One region of the Bradyrhizobium sp. LB11.1 genome, then DNA from elsewhere that is predicted to be linked to it. Evidence: predicted binding sites of a transcription regulator. Region 1 holds the regulator's gene; each other region holds the start of a gene.

Region 1 (4,791 bases):
TGGGGCTTCTTCGTGTTGGGCCCGTTCCTGGCCAACACCTTCCAGCCCTTCATGATCAAGATATTCGACGGCGTCCCGGTGCTGGGCGCGATCTTCGCGGGTCCCCCGTCTTATCTCAGCCTGTTCAACGCCGCGCTGATCCTCGCGATCATGGTGCTGCCCTTCATCACCTCGATCTCGGTCGACGTGTTCAAGACGGTGCCGCCGGTGCTGAAGGAAGCTGCCTACGGTGTCGGCTGCACCACCTGGGAAGTCGTGCGCAGCGTGGTGATCCCCTACACCCGCGTCGGCGTCATCGGCGGCGTCATGCTGGCGCTCGGCCGCGCGCTCGGCGAGACCATGGCGGTGACCTTCATCATCGGCAACTCGTTCCGCATCTCGTCGTCGATCTTCGCGCCGGGCACCACGATCTCGGCGGCGATCGCCAGCGAGTTCGCCGAAAGCGACGGCCTGCACCAGTCCGGCCTGATCCTGCTCGGTCTGCTGCTGTTCGTGCTGACGTTCTTCGTGCTCGCCGGCGCCCGGCTGATGCTGATGCGTCTGGAAAAGAAGGCGGGGAAGTAACATGAACCCGATTTACGCACGCCGCCGCCGCAAGGACGTCGTGGTCCGCGCGCTCTGCATCGGTGCCGCCGCGTTCGGCGTCACCTGGCTCGCGCTGATCCTGATGACGCTGCTCTATAACGGCCTGGCAGGCCTGAACCTGGAGCTCTTCGCCGCGGACACGCCGCCTCCGGGCTCGACCGAAGGCGGCCTGCGCAACGCCATCGTCGGCTCGGTGATCATGACCGTGATCGGCGTCGGCATCGGCGCGCCGCTCGGCCTGTTCGCCGGCACATATCTCGCCGAGTACGGCCGCAACGACAGGCTCACCTCGGTGATCCGTTTCATCAACGACATCCTGCTCTCGGCGCCCTCGATCATCATCGGCCTGTTCATCTATGGTGCGGTGGTGGTGCCGATGCGCGGCTTCTCGGCGATCGCAGGGGCGCTCGCGCTCGCGGTGATCGTGATCCCGGTGGTGCTGCGGACGACCGAGGACATGCTGCTGCTGGTGCCGAACGCATTGCGCGAGGCCGCGTCCGCGCTCGGCCTGCCGCGCTCGCTGGTGATCAAGCGCATCGCCTATCGCGCGGCGCGCTCGGGCCTCATCACCGGCGTCATGCTGGCCACCGCCCGCGTCGCCGGCGAGACCGCGCCGCTGCTGTTCACCGCACTGTCGAACCAGTTCTTCAGCCTGGGCCTGAACAAGACGATGGCCAACCTGCCGGTGACCATCAACAACTTCGTGCAGAGCCCATATGCCTACTGGAAGCAGTTGGCCTGGAGCGGCGCCCTGCTGATCACTTTGACCGTGCTTGCCCTGAACATTGGCGCGCGCATCCTGAGCGCCGAGAGGACTGCAAAATGAGCGAAATGTCTGTTTCCGTCAGTGCGCCCACCGTTCATCCCGGCTCGCAGCCGCTGCCCGACGCTCCGGCCAAGGTGACGGTTCGCAACCTCAACTTCTATTACGGCGAGCACCACGCGCTGAAGAACATCAATCTGGCGCTCGGCACCAACCGTGTCACGGCCTTCATCGGCCCGTCGGGCTGCGGCAAGTCGACCCTGCTGCGCATCTTCAACCGGATGTACGATCTCTATCCGGGCCAGCGCGTCACCGGTCAGCTGATGCTCGACCAGACCAACATTCTCGACCCCAAGCTCGACCTCAATCTGCTGCGCGCCCGCGTCGGTATGGTGTTCCAGAAGCCGACGCCGTTCCCGATGACGATCTACGAGAACATCGCCTTCGGCATCCGTCTCTATGAGAAGATCTCGAAGTCCGAGATGGACGACCGTGTCGAGAAGGCGCTGCGCGGCGGTGCTCTCTGGAACGAGGTCAAGGACAAGCTCAACGCCTCCGGCCTGTCGCTCTCCGGCGGCCAGCAGCAGCGCCTCTGCATTGCCCGCACCGTCGCGGTGCGGCCCGAGGTGATCCTGTTCGACGAGCCCTGCTCGGCGCTCGACCCGATCTCGACTGCCAAGGTCGAGGAGCTGATCCAGGAGCTGTCCGAGAACTACACGATCGCGATCGTGACCCACAACATGCAGCAGGCGGCGCGCGTTTCCGACAAGACCGCCTTCATGTATCTCGGCGAGCTGATCGAGTTCGACGACACCAGCAAGATCTTTACGTCGCCGACCGACCGGCGCACGCAGGATTACATCACCGGCCGGTTCGGCTGAGGAGACAGGACATGGGTTCTGAACATACCGCAAAAGCCTTCGACACCGACCTCCAGGAACTCACGCGCCTGGTCGCCGAGATGGGCGGCATCGCCGAGCGCATGATCGTCGATTCCGTCGACGCGCTGATCCGCCGCGACGTCGCGCTCGGCCAGCGCGTCGTCACCATCGACGCCGAGCTCGACGCGCTCCAGAAGAAGATCGAGGAGCGCGCCGTGCTTACCATCGCGCGTCGCCAGCCGATGGCGGTCGATCTGCGCGAGATCGTCGGCGCCATGCGCGTTGCGACCGATCTCGAGCGCATCGGCGACCTCGCCAAGAACATGGGCAAGCGCGTCGCGGCGCTGGAGACGGATTTCCATCCGCTCAAGCTGTTCCGTGGCCTCGAGCACATGACCGACCTCGTGCAGCAGCAGGTCAAGTCGGTGCTGGACGCCTATGCCGCGCACGACCTGCCGGCGGCGATGGCGGTGTGGAAGGGCGACGAGGAAGTCGACGCCATCTGCACCTCGCTGTTCCGCGAGCTCCTCACCTACATGATGGAGGATCCGCGCAACATCTCGTTCTGCATCCACCTGATGTTCTGCGCCAAGAACATCGAGCGGATCGGCGACCACGCCACCAACATTGCCGAGACCGTGTTCTACATGATCGAAGGCCAGGCCATCACCGATAAGCGGCCGAAGGGCGACATGACGACCTTCGCCACGACGGTCCCCAATACTTGAATCCTTAAGGAGCGACGACCCCATGGGCGCACGCATTATGGTGGTTGAAGACGAAGAAGCTCTGACCGAGCTTCTCCGCTACAACCTCGAAGGCGACGGCTATGACGTCGAGACGGTGATGCGCGGCGACGACGCCGACACCCGTCTCAAAGAGCACATCCCCGATCTGATCGTGCTCGACTGGATGCTGCCGGGTCTGTCCGGTATCGAACTCTGCCGTCGGCTGCGGACGCGGTCCGACACCAAGCAGCTGCCGATCATCATGCTCACCGCGCGCGGTGAGGAAAGCGAGCGGGTGCGGGGCCTGGCGACCGGTGCCGACGATTACATCGTCAAGCCATTCTCGGTGCCCGAGCTGCTCGCGCGCGTGAAGGGCCTGCTCCGGCGCGCTAGCCCTGAGCGGCTCGCAACCGTCCTGGCTTTCGGCGACATCGAGCTCGATCGCGAAAAGCGCCGCGTGGCGCGTTCGGGCCGACCGATCGATCTCGGCCCGACCGAATATCGCCTGCTGGAGTTTTTCCTGGAGCACCCCGGCCGCGTGTTCTCGCGCGAACAGTTACTCGACAGCGTCTGGGGCCGCGACATCTACATCGACGAGCGCACCGTCGACGTGCATATCGGCCGCCTGCGCAAGCTGCTCAATCTCGGCCGCGAGCAGGACCCGATCCGCACCGTCCGCGGCGCCGGATATGCGCTGGATGATCGGTTTGCCAAGGCGGAGCAGGCGCAAAGTTTGTGAGCTGATGTAGCGAGCTCTCGCTGCACATTCCGATGTCGTCGCGGCCTTCGCCGTGACGACATTGAACTTGTTGTAGGGCCGTCGGCGCGCGACGGCTCCAGCTTAATCGCAATACGAACTCAGCGCGGTCCCGGCTTCACCGGCGCGCGCCGACGATCCGACGCCGGCTGATACGCAACGCGCGAGTGCTGGGCGCAGTAGGGCAGGCCCGAAAGCGCCTTGCCGCCGCAGAAGAAGAAATCCGGGCTCGAGGGATCGCCGACCGGCCAGTGGCAGGTCGCCTCGTTCAATTCGAGCAGCGATAGCCGCTGGCTCATCGGCACCACATTGTCGTAGGTGACCGGCTCGGCCTCGACCTCGACCTCGAAGGCCTGCGCCAGCGCGGTGTTGCCCCGCGCGATCGGCCGGCTCACCCGCATCATGTGCTGCGCGGGACGCGCCTTGCGCGGCCGGGGAGCGGCCGACGACGGGCTCTTGGCGCGGCCGGACAGACCGAGCCTGTGCACCTTGCCGATTACGGCATTGCGGGTGACGTTGCCGAGCTCGGCCGCGATCTGGCTGGCCGAAAGTCCGGCCTCCCAGAGCTTTTTCAACTGCTCGACGCGATCGTCGGACCAGGTCAAAACCGTCATTGCACCCTTTCCTTCGCCGCGGGCCAACCATCCTGGGGCCGCACGGCGAATGCCTAAGCCTTAAAAACCCGTGCCGCCCGAATCCCTTAAGGCTCGCCGGGCGCAATGAGACGCCCGAACGTTAACGCCGGTACATGAGGACTTTTGGGATCAGAACCGCTGCACGAGATGTCGTATCTGACAAGCCAGACGCTACAATATGGCGTGACTCGCGCGCAAGAGTCCGCCGACTCGCTTCCACATGTTCCGTGGCGAAATCCCGCGAAATCGTCACCGCAAGACTACGGATTTAGCGTTTCGCGAGGCTTTCGGGCGGCATTGACACCCGTTTCACCAAGCCTAAGATAGTCATGCGTGCCGCCCTTAAAAGGCGGCACGTTTCGTTTTCCGGGCCGGTGAATGGTGCGTTGCGCAATGCACACCACGCCGTCCGCAACATTCAAGTGACCGTCATGACGAATAG
Region 2 (4,791 bases), on a different contig from region 1:
GCACGCCGAGCGAGGGATGTAGCATGAAGATCCAGAGCACGCCGACGACGGGCGGCGCGACCGCATAGGGCCAGATCAGGAGTGTGCGGTAGAGCATCGAGCCGCGCAGCGGCTTGTCGGCCATCACGGCGAGCAGCAGCGCGAAGGACAGTGACGATATCGCGATCGCGAACGAGAAGAAGAAGGTGCGGACGATCGCCTCGAAATAAGCGGGGTCTTTGAACAGCTCGATATAATTATCGAACCAGACGAAGGTGATCGAGAGTCCGAAAGCGTCCTGGAGCAGGAACGATTGGATGATTGCCTGCAATGCAGGCCAATAGAAGAAAATCAGGACGATCGCGAGTTGCGGGGCAACCAGCGCGTAGGGCAGCAGCTTCGATTGGAAAATGGCCTGCTTTTGCATGATGTCAGGTGAGCGGCAGGCCGGGTGGCGACCTGCCGCTCATCGCCTCACTTGACGGCGGTCTTTTCGAACTGCCGCAGCATCGTGTTGCCGCGTTCGACGGCGGCGTCGAGCGCCTGCTTGGCGGTCTTCTTGCCGGCCAGCGCCTGCTCGATCTCTTCTGACCAGACGTCACGGAGCTGAACCATGTTGCCAAGGCGCAGACCGCGCGAATTCTCGGTCGGCTCCTTGTTGGTCAGCTCGAGCAGCGGGGTCTCGAGATAGGGCTGATCCTTGTAGAAGCCCTCTTCCTTCGCCTTGGCGTAGGCCGCCTTGGTGATGGGCAGATAGCCCGAGGCCTTATGGATGTAGACCTGACGATCGGTGTCCGAGAGGAACGTCAGGAATTTTGCGACGCCCTTGTATTCGTCGGCCGACTTGCCGCCCATGACCCAGAGCGAGGCGCCGCCGATGATCGAGTTCTGCGGCGCGCCCTTGACGTCCGGATAATACGGCATCGGCACGGCGTTGAAGGCGAACTTGGCCTGGGCCTTGACGTTGCCGAAGAAGGCCGACGAGGTCAGGTAGATCGCGCACTCACCCGAGGTGAAGCGGCCTTCGCCGGTGTTGGTGCGGCCGGCATAGTCGTAGGTCTTGTCCTTCTGCAGCTCGATCAGATTCTCGAGGTGCTTGACCTGGAGCGGTCCGTTGAATTCCAGCTTGGTGTCGAAGCCGTCGAGGCCGTTGGCCTTGGTCGCGAGGGGTACGTTGTGCCAGGCGGAGAGCTGCTCGAGGTTGACCCAGGTGACCCAGGAGTTGGAGAAGCCGCAGTTCGGATGGCCGTTGGCATGGAGCTTCTTGGCGGCCTCGAAGACTTCGGGCCACGTCTTCGGGATCGCGACGCCGACCCTCTTGAGCTCGTCGAGGTTCACCCACATGACCGTGGACGACGAATTGAAGGGGAAGGACAGCATCTCGCCCTTGGAAGTCGAGTAGTAACCGGTGATCGCGGGCAGATAGGCCTTCGGATCGAACTTCTCGCCGGTCTCGGCCATCAGCTTGTAGACGGGCTTCACGGCGCCGGTCGCAGCCATCATGGTCGCGGTTCCGACTTCGAACACCTGCATGATGTGCGGTGCGTTGCCGGCGCGGTATGCCGCGATGCCCGCGTTCATCGTGTCGGCGTAATTGCCCTTGTAGGTCGGGATGACCTTGTAGCCGCTCTGCGATGCATTGAAGTCGTTTGCGAGCTTGACGATGACGTCGTTGTTCGCGCCCGTCATCGCGTGCCACCACTGGATTTCAGTCGCGGCCAGCGCCGGCGAAGCCGTCATGCCAACCGCGATTGCAACAGCGGCAGCTGCCCCAAAATGTCGAAGAGCCATCAAGTAAACCTCCCTTGGCCGTCAAAAAGATCGCTTGCGCTAGCAGCGCCGTATGACGTTCACATGACTGTGTAAGCGGCCGAAACGAAAGCAGCAAGCGCTGCTAAAAGGGAAGCCGTCAAATAGGCGAAGGCGCGCTCGGACACCCCCTCCGTTCGCGGTGCACATGGGTGCCCGCGCCGCACTGCGGCATTTGTTTGGGTGCGGAGGCGAGGGCCCTAGCGCTTGCGTTCGGGCCCGCAGACCACGCCGTTGGCGACCATCGCGTCGATTTCCGCCTTCGAGTAGCCGAACTCGCCCAACACCTCCTGGGAGTGCTGGCTGAACTTCGGCGGCAAGCGGCGCAGGCTCGGCTTGCTGCGATCAAGTCGGATCGGCGAGGCCACGCCCTTGTACCAGTCCTTCTCGATGACATCGCCGCGGGCGATCGTGTGCGGGTTGGTCAGCGCCTGGTCGATCTTCTGCACGGGCCCGGCAGGAAGCCCGGCGGCGAGCAGGCGATTGCACAGCGGCTCGGCCTCGTGCTGGCTGAACACCGCGGCAAGCTCGGCGCGCAGCGCTTCGCGATTGGCGATGCGGTCCTTGTTGCGGGCAAAGCGCGGATCGGTGCCGAGCTCGGGCTTGCCGATTTCCTTGGCGAGCTTGCGGAAGGTGCCGTCATTGCCGACGCCGATGAAAATGTTGTCGGTCTTGGTCGGGAAGATTGCATAAGGCACGAGGTTCGGGTGCTCGTTGCCGGTGAGGCCCGGCGGCTTGCCGTGCATGAAATAATTCGCGGTGTGCGGATGCATGATGGCAAGGCCGGTCTCGTACAGCGTCGTCTCCAGGAACTGGCCCTTGCCCGAGCGCTGCCGCTCGGACAGCGCCATCAGGATGCCGATCGCCGCATAAAGGCCGGTGCCGATGTCGACCAGCGGCACGCCGATCCGCATCGGGCCGCTTTCGGGCGAGCCGGTCGCCGCGATCATGCCGGTCATGGCCTGGATGATGGCGTCATAGCCGGGATTGCCGCCGCGCGGGCCGTCGGCGCCGAAGCCGCAGATCCGGCAATGCACGAGGCGGGGGAATTTTTGGCTGAGCACATCGTTGCCGATGCCCCATTTCTCCAGCGTGCCCGGCTTGAAATTCTCGATCAGGACGTCGGCCGTCTCCAGCATCTTGAGCAGCACGACACGGCCGCCCTCGGAGGCGAGGTCGAGGCCGATCGAGCGCTTGTTGCGGTTGATGCCGATGAAATAGGCCGCGTCTTCCTCGTGGAAGGGAGGGCCCCAGTCGCGCACCTCGTCGCCCGCGGGCGGCTCGACCTTGATCACGTCGGCGCCATGGTCGGCGAGGATCTGGGTGCAATAGGGACCGCCGAGCACGCGCGTGAGATCGATGACGCGCAGGCCGCTCATTGCGCCCGTAGCTGCTCCAGAACCGGCCGCTTCAGTCATGCCTTCGCTTCCCCTGTGTCGATAATTGACCACAGGCCTAGCGAGGTTCGTCCAAGCCAGCAATGGCTTGTTGCGTAGAGGGTCATGCAGCGCAGGCGGCAATCCCGCAGCATGGCAAAATGGAAGCGGCCGGCCCGAGGGGGATCTCGGGCCAGCCAATCCACCGTCAGATCAGACGACCGTCAGGCGGACGTCGACATTGCCGCGGGTCGCGTTGGAGTACGGACACACCTGGTGGGCCTTCTCGACCAGCGCCTCGGCGTCCGCGCGGGCAAGGCCCGGCAGCGAGACGGCCAGATCGATGTCGAGGCCGAAGCCGCCGGCAGCGCGCGGGCCAATGCCGACAGTCGAGGTCACGGAGGCGTCGTTGGGGACCTTCGGGCCGCCCTGCGAGGACACGAACTTCATCGCGCCGATGAAGCAGGCGGCATAGCCGGCCGCAAACAGCTGCTCGGGATTATTGCCGGCGCCGCCGCCGCCACCGAGTTCCTTCGGCGTGGTGAGCTTGACGTCGAGCGCGCCGTCGAGGGTCGCGGCATGGCCGTCGCGGCCGCCGGTGGCTTTTGCACTGGTCTTGTAGAGGACGTTCACGGACATTTTCGTCTCCCTTGGGTCTTCGGGTTGGGGTGCGAACCTCTATCGCAAACAATTATATTGCGCACAATTGAAATTTGAATGCCTCACATTTAATTGTTCGCAATTGAATGTAGGTCCGTGCGGTCCCACAATGCGGATCAATCTCGTGAGATTCTCTATGGTTCGGAAATTATCGACCCTCGATCCACAACGCCTCGACAACCAGATCTGCTTCGCGATCTATTCGGCCGCGCACGCCTTCAACCGCGTCTACAAGCCGCTTCTGGACCGGCTCGGCCTGACTTATCCGCAATATCTGGTGATGCTGGTGCTGTGGGAGCGCGATGACGTGCCGCTCAAGGACATCGGCGAAAAGCTCTTTCTCGACTCGGGAACGCTGACGCCGCTGCTCAAGCGGCTCGAAGCCGCGCATCTCGTCAAACGCACGCGGAGCAGAGAGGACGAGAGACAGGTGTTGATCGCCCTGACCCCGCAGGGCCACGCTCTGAAAGACAAGGCGCGCAGCGTGCCGCAGTCGATCCTGGCGGCGTCGGATTGCTCGGTATCAGAGCTGGTCGCGATGAAAGACGAGATCGTCGCGCTGCGGGACCGGTTGAATGCGGTGATTGCGGAGTAGGGGAGTGCCTTTGCCCCGTGGATAGTCAGAAGTGCTTTTTCGCGAATGCGCGGCCTGAGCCGGATTTCAGATATCGCTCGAACGCGACCGCGCGCGCCGTATCATCGAACGCGAAATAGGTTCGTATTCGCCAAGGTCCGTATTTCGATGCGTGTGGCACTTCGCCGGCATTGTGCTTCACCAGGCGAGCCCGAAGGTCGTCCGTGATGCCCACATAGAAGTGCTCGCCGTCCAGGCTTTGGAGAATGTAGACATACTTCATAGCGCTTCCTCCCCCGGCAGGAGGTTAGCAGGCCAATCAAAGTCTTGGAGGGGCCGTCACAGTCCGCCGTCGCCCTTCGGGCTATGGCGGGACAGCCTTCGCTACGAAAG
Region 3 (4,791 bases), on a different contig from region 1:
ACGTGCAGGCCGAACACCATGAAGGCGACGAAATTGAAGAATGCGGCCCAGATCACCGCAAATTGCGGTCGTAGCACGCGAGTCGAAACGATGGTCGCGATCGAATTGGCGGCATCATGCAGGCCGTTCAGGAAGTCGAACAGCAGCGCGACGGCAATCAATCCGACCAGAACGGGAAAACCCAACGCAGCATCCACGGCGCGGCTCCCGCCCTAAACTTGCTCGATGACGATGCTGTTGATCTCGTTTGCGACATCGTCGAAACGGTCGGCCACCTTTTCGAGGTGATCGTAGATCTCGGCACCGACGATGAAATTCATCGCACTGCCGTCACGGTGCTTGAGGAACAGCTCCTTCAGCCCGATGTCATGGAGATCGTCGACGCGGCCTTCGAGCTTGGTCAGCTCTTCGGTGATCGCGGTCAGCATCGCGACGTTGGGCCCGATCGACTGCATCAACGGCAGTGCACGGCCGACCAGATTGGCGCATTCGATCAGGAGCGCACCGATCTCGCGCATTGGCGGCTCAAAGGTGCGGACCTCGAACAGCATCACCGCTTTGGCCGTCTGCTGCATCTGGTCGATGGCATCGTCCATCGAGGTAATGAGATTCTTGATGTCCCCCCGATCGAACGGCGTGATGAAGGTGCGTCGCACCGCCGTCAGCACCTCACGGGTGATGTTGTCGGCGTCGTTCTCGAACTGGTTGACGCGCTGGCAATAGACCGGCGTCTCTTCGCCGCCCTTGAGTACACCTTGAAGCGCGATCGCGCCCTGGATCACGGTCTGGGCATGGCGGTCGAACAGGTCGAAGAACCGTTCTTCCTTCGGGAGGAAAGCGCGAAACCAACGCATCATGGGGATAGTCTACCGGCTGGAATGGCCCGGCCCGAACGGGCCGTCACGAAACTGTCATAGACCATTTTCATTCCGCGCGCGTGTCATCTCACGCCCGCGGTGCCGCATCATCCACCGCTTTCAGCTATCAATTAATATATAGCTAGATCAACGGCTTAGAGTGATCGCTTGAAATAATGAGCGAATTCACCGACCACGCCACGGCGGAAGGTGAGCACGCAAATCACGAAGATCGAGCCCTGGATCACCGTCACCCATTGGCCGAAGCCCGCCAGATATTGCTGCATGGCGATGATCGCGAAGGCGCCCACCACGGGACCGAAAATGGTGCCGAGACCGCCGACCAGCGTCATCAGCACGACTTCGCCGGACATCGACCAATGCACGTCGGTGAGCGAGGCATTCTGCGCCACGAACACTTTCAGCGATCCGGCGAACCCCGCCAGCGTGCCCGAGAGGACGAATGCCAGGAACTTGTACTGGTCGGTCCGGTAGCCCAGCGAGATCGCGCGCGGCTCATTTTCGCGGATCGACTTCAGAACCTCGCCAAACGGCGAGTTGATGATGCGATAGATCAGCAGGAAGCCCGCGAGGAAGCCAACCATCACGACGTAATAGAGCACGGTCGGCTTGGACAGGTCTAGGACACCGAACATGTGTCCCTGCGGGATGCCCTGGATGCCGTCCTCGCCATGCGTGAACGGCGCCTGGAGGTAGATGAAGTACAGGAGCTGCGACAGCGCCAGTGTGATCATCGAGAAATAGATGCCCTGACGGCGGATCGAGATGTAGCCGGTGATGATCGAGAGGACAAAGGCTCCGGCAACACCGACGAGGATGCCGAGCTCCGGCGGCAGCGCCCACACCTTCAGCGCGTGCGCGCTGCAATAGCCGGCGGTGCCCATGAACATCGCGTGGCCGAACGACAGCAGGCCGCCATAGCCGATCAGAAGATTGAAAGCGCAAGCGAGCAGCGCGAAGCAGAGCGCCTGCATCACGAAGAACGGATAGATGCCACTGAATGGCACTGAGGCGAGCAGCAGCGCCATCACCACGAAGACGATCATCTCGTCACGCATCGCGCGCGGGGTCACCGGCAGCGTGTCGTCCGTCAAGGCTGTCATATCAGGCTGCCCTTCCCGTCAATCCCGTTGGCTTCACCAAGAGCACCAGCACCATCAGCACGAACACGACGGTGTTGGAGGCCTCGGGGTAGAAATATTTGGTCATGCCCTCGATCACGCCCAGCGCGAAACCGGTGATGATGGAGCCCATGATCGATCCCATGCCGCCGATCACCACCACCGCGAACACGACGATGATGAGGTCCGCGCCCATCAGCGGCCGTACCTGGTTGATCGGCGCAGAGAGCACGCCGGCGAGCGCGGCCAGGCCAACGCCCAATCCGTAAGTGAGCGTGATCATGCGCGGTACGTTAATGCCGAAGGCACGCACCAGCGTCGGGTTTTCGGTGGCGGCGCGCAGGTAAGCGCCAAGGCGCGTCTTCTCGATCAGGAACCAGGTCGCGATGCACACCACCAGCGAGAAGATGACCACCCAGGCGCGGTAGACCGGTAAGAACATGAAGCCGAGATTTATGCCGCCCCTGAGCTGATCCGGAATGGCGTACGGCATGCCGGAGGAGCCAAAATAGTTCTGGAACACGCCCTGCACGATCAGCGCGATGCCGAATGTGAGCAGCAGGCCGTAGAGATGGTCGAGCCCGGTCAGGAATTTCAGCATGGTCCGTTCCAGGATCATGCCGAAGATGCCGACGATGATCGGCGCCAGCAACAGGGCCCACCAGTAACTGATGCCGCCGATGTTCAACAGGAAGTAGGCGACGAATGCGCCCATCATGTAGAGCGCGCCATGGGCGAAATTGATGATGTTGAGCATGCCGAAGATGACGGCGAGCCCTAGACTGAGCAGCGCGTAGAACGAGCCGTTGATCAGTCCCACCAGTAGCTGTGCGTAGAGAGCCTGCATCGATCCAGCACCCAGTCCCTTCGGCGTTCCCTAGAGGTGCCCGCCGGCTGGCAGCCGGCGGGCTGTTGGTCTTACTTCTTCAGCAGCGGGCACTTGCTCTCGGAGAGCGGCGTGAACGCCTGGTCGCCCGGCACCGTGCCGACGAGCTTGTAGAAGTCCCACGGTCCCTTGGACTCGGAGGGCTTCTTCACCTCGAACAGATAGGCGTTGTGGATAGTGCGGCCGTTGGGCTGGATCTCACCCTTGCCGAACAGATCATCTTCCGTCGGCATAGACTTCATCTTCTCGACGACCTTGACGCCGTCATGAGGATTGCCGCCGAGCGCATCCAGCGCCTTGAGATAGTGGCGCACGCCCGCATAGACGCCCGCCTGCACCATGGTCGGCATCGCGCCGTTCTTCATCTTTTCCGAGAACCGTTTGGAGAACGCCCGGGTCTGGTCGTTCATGTCCCAGTAGAAGGTCTCAGTGAAGTTCAGGCCCTGCGCGGTTTCCAGACCGATCGCCTTGACGTCGGTGAGGAACAAAAGCAGCGCAGCGAGCTTCTGGCCGCCCTTGACGATGCCAAACTCGGCCGCCTGCTTGATCGTATTGGTGGTATCGCCGCCGGCATTGGCAAGGCCGATGATCTTGGCCTTGGAGGCCTGCGCCTGGAGCAGGAAGGACGAGAAGTCCGGCGTGTTCAGCGGATGCTTGACGCCGCCGACGACCTTGCCGCCGTTTGCAGTGATGACGGCCGTGGTGTCGCGCTCGAGCGCCGCACCGAAAGCGTAGTCGGCGGTCAGGAAGAACCAGGTGTCACCGCCGGCCTTCACCAGAGCCTGACCCGTGGTGTGGGCCAGCATGTAGGTGTCGTAGGTCCAGTGCACGGTGTTGGGCGAGCACTGCGCGTTGGTGAGGTCCGAGGTCGCTGCGCCCGAATTGATGTAGACGCCGTTCTTTTCCTTGACGACGTTGTTGACGGCGAGCGCCACCCCGGAATTCGGCACGTCGACGATGACGTCGACCTTGTCGACGTCGAACCACTGGCGCGCGATCGCGGTGCCTATATCCGGCTTGTTCTGGTGATCGCCCGAGATGACGTCGATCTTCCAGCCCTTCGCGGCGAGGCCGGAATCTTGCACCGCCATCTGCGCAGCGAGCGTCGAGCCGGGCCCACCGAGGTCGGCATAGAGACCGGACTGATCGGATAGTGCGCCGATCTTGACCGTCTTGTCCTGCGCGAAGGCTGCGCCGGCGGTGGTAACGGCCAACGCCGTGCCGAGCAACAACGATGCAATCGACTTTTTCATGCTACTTCCCTCGTGACTCTTCTCGTGACCGTCCGACCCTTGGCCGCACTAGACGCCGAGATAGGTGTGGAGCTTGTCCATGTTGGCGGCAAGCTCCGCATTGGAAAATCCGTCAATGATCTTGCCGTGCTCGACGACGTAATAGCGGTCGGCGACGGTGGATGCGAACCGGAAGTTCTGCTCGACTAGAAGGATCGTGAACCCTTCCTTCTTCAGCCGCGCAATAGTGTGACCGATCTGCTGAATGATGACAGGCGCAAGACCTTCGGTCGGCTCGTCCAGCATCAGGAAGCTGGCGCCGGTACGCAGGATGCGCGCGATCGCCAGCATCTGCTGCTCGCCGCCGGACAGCTTGGTGCCTTGGCTGTTGAGCCGCTCCTTCAGGTTCGGAAACAGGTCGAAGATCTGCTCGAGCGGCAGCCCGCCTGGCCGCACCACCGGCGGCAGCAATAAATTTTCCCGCACGTCGAGACTGGAGAAAATTCCCCGCTCCTCCGGGCAGAACGCGATACCCATGCGTGCGATCTTGTCAGAGGTCGCGCGGATGATCTCCTGGTTGTTGAATTTGATCGAGCCGGCGCGCTTGCCGATGATGCCCATGATCGACTTCAGCGTGGTCGTCTTGCCGGCGCCATTGCGTCCGAGCAGCGTGA

The links. Region 1 encodes PhoB, which activates phosphate uptake and scavenging genes when phosphate is short. Its sites were predicted from a motif close to TGTCATNNANCTGTCAT; they were not measured.
Region 2: the regulator PhoB is predicted to act here: its motif matches at 1,823-1,839, upstream of ugpB (sn-glycerol-3-phosphate ABC transporter substrate-binding protein UgpB).
Region 3: the regulator PhoB is predicted to act here: its motif matches at 899-915, upstream of ABIA96_RS09810 (DUF47 domain-containing protein).

Annotation. Positions count from the first base shown of each region.
Region 1 is NZ_JBEPTH010000002.1:505,628-510,418, reverse strand. It holds gene pstC (phosphate ABC transporter permease subunit PstC) at 1-564, shown strand, start outside; gene pstA (phosphate ABC transporter permease PstA) at 566-1,411, shown strand; gene pstB (phosphate ABC transporter ATP-binding protein PstB) at 1,408-2,229, shown strand; gene phoU (phosphate signaling complex protein PhoU) at 2,241-2,957, shown strand; gene phoB (phosphate regulon transcriptional regulator PhoB) at 2,980-3,696, shown strand; gene ABIA96_RS06300 (GcrA family cell cycle regulator) at 3,816-4,328, opposite strand; gene ABIA96_RS06295 (aspartate aminotransferase family protein) at 4,781-4,791, shown strand, end outside.
Region 2 is NZ_JBEPTH010000008.1:319,083-323,873, forward strand. It holds gene ugpA (sn-glycerol-3-phosphate ABC transporter permease UgpA) at 1-406, opposite strand, end outside; gene ugpB (sn-glycerol-3-phosphate ABC transporter substrate-binding protein UgpB) at 454-1,770, opposite strand; gene ABIA96_RS22720 (CaiB/BaiF CoA transferase family protein) at 1,989-3,206, opposite strand; gene ABIA96_RS22725 (organic hydroperoxide resistance protein) at 3,378-3,803, opposite strand; gene ABIA96_RS22730 (MarR family winged helix-turn-helix transcriptional regulator) at 3,961-4,419, shown strand; gene ABIA96_RS22735 (GIY-YIG nuclease family protein) at 4,445-4,681, opposite strand.
Region 3 is NZ_JBEPTH010000003.1:445,295-450,085, forward strand. It holds gene ABIA96_RS09805 (inorganic phosphate transporter) at 1-197, opposite strand, end outside; gene ABIA96_RS09810 (DUF47 domain-containing protein) at 213-857, opposite strand; gene ABIA96_RS09815 (branched-chain amino acid ABC transporter permease) at 1,013-1,981, opposite strand; gene ABIA96_RS09820 (branched-chain amino acid ABC transporter permease) at 1,983-2,846, opposite strand; gene ABIA96_RS09825 (ABC transporter substrate-binding protein) at 2,918-4,138, opposite strand; gene ABIA96_RS09830 (ABC transporter ATP-binding protein) at 4,187-4,791, opposite strand, start outside.